2 regions of the Actinosynnema sp. NPDC050801 genome follow, and region 1 is predicted to be linked to the other one. Evidence: riboswitches for the same ligand, from Rfam matches in the RefSeq annotation. Region 1 holds a riboswitch; the other holds the start of a gene.

The links. Region 1 has a riboswitch for S-adenosylmethionine ahead of AB0K14_RS04875 (ATP-binding cassette domain-containing protein). Riboswitches for the same ligand answer to the same signal wherever they lie in the genome.
Region 2: another riboswitch for S-adenosylmethionine. It lies ahead of thrC (threonine synthase); the one in region 1 lies ahead of AB0K14_RS04875 (ATP-binding cassette domain-containing protein).

What each region holds. Positions count from the first base shown of each region.
Region 1 covers NZ_JBFAQZ010000001.1:966,472-970,442, reverse strand. Annotated here, with positions in the region: gene AB0K14_RS04885 (MetQ/NlpA family ABC transporter substrate-binding protein) at 128-934, opposite strand; gene AB0K14_RS04880 (methionine ABC transporter permease) at 964-1,647, opposite strand; gene AB0K14_RS04875 (ATP-binding cassette domain-containing protein) at 1,644-2,654, opposite strand; SAM riboswitch class I at 2,858-2,950, opposite strand; gene rsmA (16S rRNA (adenine(1518)-N(6)/adenine(1519)-N(6))-dimethyltransferase RsmA) at 3,037-3,915, opposite strand; gene AB0K14_RS04865 (transglycosylase family protein) at 3,926-3,971, opposite strand, start outside.
Region 2 covers NZ_JBFAQZ010000004.1:341,349-345,319, forward strand. Annotated here, with positions in the region: gene AB0K14_RS11975 (DNA internalization-related competence protein ComEC/Rec2) at 1-965, shown strand, start outside; gene thrC (threonine synthase) at 946-2,208, opposite strand; SAM riboswitch class I at 2,220-2,335, opposite strand; gene holA (DNA polymerase III subunit delta) at 2,431-3,414, shown strand; gene rpsT (30S ribosomal protein S20) at 3,671-3,931, opposite strand.

The DNA of each region.
Region 1 (3,971 bases):
CTGAACGTAGGACACGCGCGTTCTGAACGTAGGACACGCGCGTTCTGGAGGTAGGACACGCGCGGGTTGGAGGTAGGACACGCGGGGGTGAGGTCGAGGGGGGTGGAGATGGAGATGGGGTTGGGGGTTAGACGGCGAGGACGGAGCCGGCGAAGGTTTGCTTGATGTAGTCCTTGACCTCTTGCGACTGGAGCAGGGCCAGCAGGTCGCGCACGCGCGGGTCGTCCTTCAGCTCGGCCCGCGTGACCAGGCCGTTCGCGTTCGGGTTGCCCTCGACCTTCTCCAGCGCCAACGCGTCGGACGCGGGCTTGAGACCGGCGTCGATGGCGTAGTTGCCGTTCACCACGGACGCGTCCGTGTCGTCCAGCGAACGCGGCAGCTGCGCCGCCTCCAGCTCGACGAACTCAAGCCCACGCGGGTTCTCCGCGATGTCCCGGATGGTCGCCGTCTTCTCCGCGCCCGGCGTGACCTTGATCAGCCCGTTGTCCTGGAGCAGCTTCAGCCCGCGCGCCTCGTTCGTCGCGTCGTTGGCCACCGCGACCCGGGCGCCCGACGGCAGGTCGGCCAGCGACTTGTGCTTCTTCGAGTACACGCCCAGCGGCTCGACGTGCACCGGCCCGATCCACTCCAGCGACGCGCCGCTCTCCGCCTTGAACGTGTCCAGGTACGGCACGGTCTGGAAGTAGTTCGCGTCCAGCGACCCGTCCACCAGCGCCGTGTTCGGCTGCACGTAGTCGGTGAACTCCACCACCTCGATCTTCAAGCCCTTCGCCGCGGCCAGGTTGTCCGCGACGTACCGCAGCACCTGGGCGTGCGGGACCGGGCTCACGCCGACCTTCAGCGCCGCGTTCGGGTCGGACGCGGCGCCGTTGTCGCCACTACCGCAGCCCACTGCGGTCAGCAGCACGGCCAGCAGGGCAGCACGAATACGCATTTCATTCCTTTGATGAGAAGAAGAAACGATCAGACGGACGCGGTGCGGCGGCGGTCGACGCCGCGGGCCACGCGGTTGGTGGTGAACTGGATCGCGGTGGCGATGATCGCCAGCACGACGACCGTGCTCCACAGGTAGCGGTCGTTGAACCGCTGGTAGCCCATGCGCACGGCGAGGTCGCCGAGGCCGCCGCCGCCGACCACCCCGGCCATCGCCGAGTAGCCCAGCAGCGCGATCGCGGTCACGCCGATGGCGTTGACCAGCGCGGGCAACGACTCGCGCAGCAGCACGCTGCGCACGATCCGCAGCGTGGACGACCCGGTGGTGACGGCGGCCTCGACCACCGACACGTGCACCTCGGCCAGCACGTTCTGCACCAGCCTGCCGACGAACGGGATGGCGCCGACGGCGAGCGGCACGATGGCCGCCGTGGGTCCGATGGTGCTGCCGAGCAGCAGCCTGGTCAGCGAGGTGAGCACCACGAGCAGCACCAGGAACGGCATGGAGCGGCCCAGGTCCACGACGAACCCGAGCACCTTGTGCAGCACCGGCCGGGGCTTCAGCCCACCGGGTGCGGTGAGCTGAAGCCAGATGCCGACGGGCGCACCGAGCAGAACGGCGATCAGGGTGGAGACGACCACCATGTACAACGTCTCGCCGGTGGCGAGCAGCACGTCGTCGAACACGATGGACCAGGGTGTTGCGGACCTCACGCAGCTACTCCCTGCGGACCCGAGAGGGTCCGTCGCACCGAGCCGCCCGCTTCCGAGATCCACTCCAGCGCGGAGTCCGCGCGCTCGCCCTTCAGGCCGACGCGGAACCGGGCCACCGGGGTCTCCCCCAGCCTGGTCAGACCGCCGCCCAGCAGGTTCAGCTCGACGCCGAACCGGCTGGTCACCTCGGGCAGCAGCGCGCCGACGGCGGCGAAGCCGATCAGCACGACGTCCGCGACCCGGTCGAACGAGGCCTCCGCCGCCGGGTTCTGGTCCACGGCGGGCAGCAGCGACGCGGCGGTGCGGCTGGCCGCGTCGGACACCAGGTCGAGTACCTTGCCGTGCTCCACCACCCGGCCGTCCTCCAGCACCGCGACGTCGTCGCAGATCCTGCGGACCACGCCCATGTCGTGCGTGACCACGAGCACCGTCACGCCGAGCTCGGCCCGCGCCCGGTCCAGCACGGTGAGCACCGAGCCGGTGGTGTCGGGGTCGAGCGCGGAGGTCGGCTCGTCGGCCAGCAGCACCGACGGCGACGCGGCGAGCGCCCGCGCGACGGCGATCCGCTGGCGCTGGCCGCCGGAGAGCTGGTCGGGGTACGAGCCCGCCTTGTCGGTCAGGCCCACGAGGTCGAGGAGTTCGGCGACCCGGGTGCGGCGCTGGGGACCGGCCACGCCCGCGGCCTCCAGCGGCAGCGCGACGTTGCCCGCGGCGGTGCGCTGGCGCAGCAGGGAATCCCCTTGCGGCACAACGCCGATCTGCCGGCGGGCGGCCCGCAGGGCGGTGCCGTCGAGGGAGACGAGGTCGGTGCCGTCGACGCGGATCGCGCCGCTGTCGGGGCGCTCCAGGAGCGCGACGCACCGGGCCAGGGTGGACTTGCCCGCGCCGCTGGGGCCGACGACGCCGAGGACGGTGCCTGCGGCGACGTCCAGGTTCACGCCGTCCAGCGCGCGAACCTGCCCGGTACTCCCGGGGAAGGTCTTGGTGAGGTTCTCGACAGTGATCACGTTTCGCTCCACGACTGCATGCGGCAGCGCACGCTCATGGCGTGCGTGACCGACGGCTCAGCTCAGAATGGTGTCCTGAAGAAGGACGCGAGGATTCGAAGGCGCCTAGGGCTGCTAGCAGCAGCTGCGACAGGCTGACGAGGTGCGGCGGCCGTGGTCGACGACCCGCCGGCGGGTGAGCGTTCGCATCCTGGGCACGTGATCCTCCATCGATCCTGGCTGAAGCACCTGCCCCGCGGGGGGGGTGGTTGCTGCGGCGTCGTAGAGCCAGGTCTCTCAGCCGCTCGGGATGGCACCACGAGTAGACCTGACCGAGCCTGGCTGACGCAAGCCTGTAACCGGATCGTCCGGCAAATCACACTTTCGGCCGAAAGATCATCGACTACCGAGCGGAAGCGACCTCGGCTATCCGGATGAAGTCACCGACGGCCAGTTGTTCGCCCCGCACCGCCGGGTCCACGCCCGCGGCGACGAGCAGCCGCTGCGCCTCGGCGGCGGAGCCCGCCCACCCGGCCAGCGCGCCGCGCAGCATCTTGCGGCGTTGGGCGAAAGCCGCGTCCACCAAGGAGAACAGCTGCTTCTGGTCCACAGTGGACAAGGGCTCGTGCCGTTCGAACGCCACCAGCGCGGAGTCGACGTTGGGCACCGGCCAGAACACCGAACGCGGCACCGGACCGGCCCGGCGGGCGTCCGCGTACCAGGCGAGCTTCACGCTGGGCACGCCGTAGACCTTGCTGCCGGGCCCGGCGGCCATCCGGTCGGCGACCTCGGACTGCACCATCACCAGGCCGGTGCGCAACGACGGCAGCACGGCCAGCAGGTGCAGCACCACGGGCACGGCCACGTTGTACGGGAGGTTCGCCACCAGCGCCGTCGGCTCGACGGGCAGTTGGGACGCCGTGACGCGCATCGCGTCGTCGTGCACGACGGACAGGCGGTCGGCCAGCTGGGGCGCCCGCTCGGCCACGGTGACGGGCAGGCGGTCGGCCAGCACCCCGTCGATCTCCACGGCCACCAGCGCCCGGCAGGAGGGCAGCAACGCCAACGTCAGCGAGCCCAGACCGGGGCCGACCTCCAGCACCACGTCGTCCGGGCGCAGGTCGGCCGCCGCCACGATGCGCCGCACCGTGTTCGGGTCGTGCACGAAGTTCTGCCCCAGCTTCTTCGTGGGGCGGATGTCCAGCTCGGCGGCCAGCCGACGGACGTCGGCCGGGCCGAGGAGGTGGCTCCCCGACCCGGCCGTCGTCGAATCCTCAGTCACGCGTGCATTGTTACGGCAGGCCCAGCTTCGACCGGCAGTGGGGCCACGCGGAGTAG
Region 2 (3,971 bases), on a different contig from region 1:
ACGCGTCGCTGGTGCTGCGGGCCACCACCGCAGCCGGGCGGGTGCTGCTGACCGGCGACATCGAGCTGGCCGGGCAGGCGGACCTGCTCGGCGGGCACGTGGACCTGCGGGCCGACGTGCTCAAGGTGCCGCACCACGGCTCGCGGTACTCGTCACCGGCGTTCCTCGCGGCGGTCCAGCCGCGGATCGCCCTGGTGAGCGTCGGCGCGGGCAACCGCTACGGCCACCCCAGCGGGGTGCTGGTCGACGAGTTGACGAGCCGAGGCGCGCTGGTGCTGCGCACGGACCGGGACGGCGACACCGCCGTGCTGGCAGGCCCGGACGGGCCGCGGGTCGCCCGCAGGGGTGGCGACCCACCCGACAACGGACAAGGGGAGGACGACCATGAGGAACGACGTCTGGATCCGATTGCACTCGGGCTGGTCGCCGCGCGGCGGCAACCGCGCGGTGGCGTGGGCGTTGTGGCAACCCGGCTACACCGCCGAACCGTGGCCGCGCGACGAACTCCGGCCCGCTTTCACCTACTACGTGTGCGAGGACCTGCCCGGTGGCGACCGGGGCATCGTCGCCAGGGCCACCGCCACCGGTGTGATCCGCATGGCTCAGGTCCCCTCCGCGAACACCGCCTACCGGCTGGTCGCGGACGCGCTGTTCGACGCCGACCTGACCATCCCGCCGGAGGAGTGGCACGCCGAGCGCTACAACCAGGAGAAGGAGAAACGCCCCTGGCCCCAGATGCTCACCGCTTGGCGCGTGGTGACCGAACCGGTGGGGCCGCACGTGCTGCCCGAACTGGCCGCCTTCCCCCGGACCGGCTGGCTCCGCTCGTCCGGGATCGCGCTGTGATCGAGACCGCGCGGCGGCCCCGACCGCCACCTCGACGGCCGGGCCCGGTGACCGGGGTCCGCCGGGCGACGACTGACCGGTCGCCGCCCGGCGGGCGGGTCAGTCCTGGAGGGCCTTGAGCACGGCCTCGGTCGACGGCGGGACGTTGGCGCGGGGGCCGACCCGGTCACCCAGGGCGTCCAGGGTCTTGAGGCCGTCGCCGGTGATCAGGAGCACCGTCTCGCCGTCCGGGTCCAGTTGGCCGGTCTCGATGAGCTTCTTCGCGGTCGCGACGGTGACGCCGCCCGCGGTCTCGGCGAAGATGCCCTCGGTCTGGGCCAGCAGGCGGATGCCCTCCACGACCTCGTCGTCGGTGACGTCCTCGATCGCGCCGTTGGTGCGGCGGACGGCGTCCAGCACGTAGGGGCCGTCGGCGGGGGCGCCGATCGCCAGCGACCGGGCGATGGTGTCCGGGCGGACGGGGCTGACCACGTCGTGGCCCGCCTTGAAGGCGGCCGAGACGGGGGAGCAGCCGGTGGCCTGCGCGCCGAACACGCGGTACGGGGTCTGCTCGACCAGGCCCAGGGTGCCGAACTCGCGGAAGGCCTTGTCGACCTTGGTCAACTGGGAGCCGGACGCGATGGGCACGACGATCTGGTCGGGCAGACGCCAGCCGAGCTGTTCGGCGACCTCGTACCCGAGCGTCTTGGAGCCCTCGGCGTAGTAGGGGCGGACGTTGACGTTGACGAACGCCCAGTCCTCGTGCTCGGCGGCCAACTCCTGCGCCAGCCGGTTCACGTCGTCGTAGTTGCCGTCGACGGTGATCAGGTTGCCGCCGTAGACGGCGGTCATGAGGATCTTCGCCTGCTCCAGGGAGGAGGGCACCAGGACCACCGACTGCCAGCCCGCGCGGGCCGCCGCGGCGGCCACGGCGTTGGCCAGGTTGCCGGTGGAGGGGCAGGCCAGGACCTTGAAGCCCAGCTCGCGGGCGGCGGCGAGGGCGACGCCGACCACGCGGTCCTTGAACGAGTGGGTCGGGTTGCCGGTGTCGTCCTTCACCCAGACCTTGCGCACGCCCAAGGCCTTGGCGAGGCGGTCGGCCTCGACCAGGCGGGTGCCGCCGGGGTCGGTGTTGGGGTGCGACTGGACGGTGGTCGGCACGGGGAGCAGGCCGCGGTAGCGCCAGATCGACCGGGGGCCCGCCTCGATGTCCTCGCGGCGGATCGGGCCGAAGTCGTAGGCCACTTCCAGCGGCCCGAAACACTCCAGGCAGGCGTATTCGGCGGCGAGCGGCGTCTCGTGACCGCACTCGCGACACGACAGCGCGCGGGCGGGACCGAGGTCGAAGGAGGTGGTGGCCGAGGGCACACTGACAGCAGTCATCGCGAGGTATCTCCTCATCTTTCCCGCGCGTCGCGGGTCGGAATTGGCACCGTGATCGCCAGCGGACGCTGTGCGACGGGTTGCCGGGGCTTCTTCGGGCCGATCCCTCTGCCCCTCTGGATGAGCGGTATTCAGTTGTGCGGCCAACTTACGTCACGATCCCGACCCGCAGCCAGAGACGTCCACCATCCGGACGTCCGACGGGCGTGGGAGGATCGCGCCGTGAGTTCGCCCGCAGACGCGCCCGACGCCGTGCACCTGATCGTCGGCGAGGAGGAGTTGCTGGTCGAGCGCGCGGTGCGCGGTGCGCTGGCGACGGCGCGGAAAGCCGATCCGCAGGCCGACCTGACGCGCGTCCGCGTGACCGATCTCACGCCACCTGAGCTGGCCGAACTGGTGAGCCCGTCGCTGTTCGCGGAGGGCCGCGTGGTCGCGCTGGAAGCCGCGCAGGAGTGCGGCAAGGAGATCGCCGACGCGGTGATCGCCTACGCCAAGGCCCCGGCGGACGGGGTCACGGTGGTGGTCGTCCACAGCGGCGGCGGGCGCAGCAAGGTGGCCAAGGACCTGCCCGCGGCGCTGCGCAAGGCGGGTGCCCGGGTCACCGAGTGCCCCAAGATCACCAAGGCGGCGGACCGGGAAGCGTTCGTGCGCAACGAGATCCGCTCGGCCGGCGGCGGCAAGGCCGACCCGGAGGCGGTGGCCGCGCTGATCGAGGCGGTGGGGTCGGACCTGCGCGAGTTGGCGGCGGCGGCCTCGCAGCTCGTCGCCGACACCGGCGGCAAGGTCGACGCCGAGGCGGTCCGCCGCTACCACCGCGGTCGGGCCGAGGTGACCGGGTTCGCGGTCGCCGAGAAGGCCGTGATGGGCGACCGGGCCGGTGCGCTGGAGGCGTTGCGGTGGGCGATCCAGCTCGGGGTGCCGCACGTGCTGGTCGCCGACGCGCTGGCCGACGCGGTGCGCACGATCGCGCGGGTGTCCGCGGTGGGCCGGGGCGACCCGTTCAAGCTGGCGGGCGAGCTGGGCATGCCGCCGTGGAAGGTCAAGAAGGCCCAGGGCCAGTCGCGCGGCTGGGAGGACCGGGGGCTCGCGGCGGCGATGACGGTGGCCGCCGACCTGAACGCCGACGTCAAGGGCGTCGCGGCGGACTCCGGCTACGCCCTGGAACGCGCGGTGCTCAAGATCGTCGCCGCCCACGGTCGACGCTGACCGACCGCCGGAAGCCGAGCTGGCGACCGAGTGCCGGAAGCCGACCGACTGCCGGGTTGCTTGACCTGCCGCCGGAGGTCGAGCCGACTGGCGGAGGCGGAGTCGACCGACCGGCCGCCGGAGGCCGAGCCGGCTGCCGAGTCGCTCGATCGGCCAGCGGAGGCCGAGTCGGCGGCTGGCGGCCGGAAGTGCCCGGGAAAGCAAAAGCGCCGCCCACCCCGCGTGGGGTGGGCGGCGCCTCGGCGTGAGGACCAGATCAGATCTGGTTGGCGCGCCGCGCCAGCGCCGACTTCTTGTTGGCGGCCTGGTTGGCGTGGATCACGCCCTTGGTGACGGCCTTGTCGAGCTTGCGGGAAGCCTCCCGCGCCAGCACGGTGGCCTTCTCCTTGTCACCGGCCTCGGCGGCCTCACGGAACTTGCGGATGGCGGTCTTGAGCGACGACTTGACGGCCTTGTTGCGCAGGCGCGCCTTCTCGTTCGTCTTGATCCGCTTCATCTGGGACTTGATGTTCGCCACGCGAAAGCCACCTTTTCCTCGGTCTCGGAGTCGCACCGCG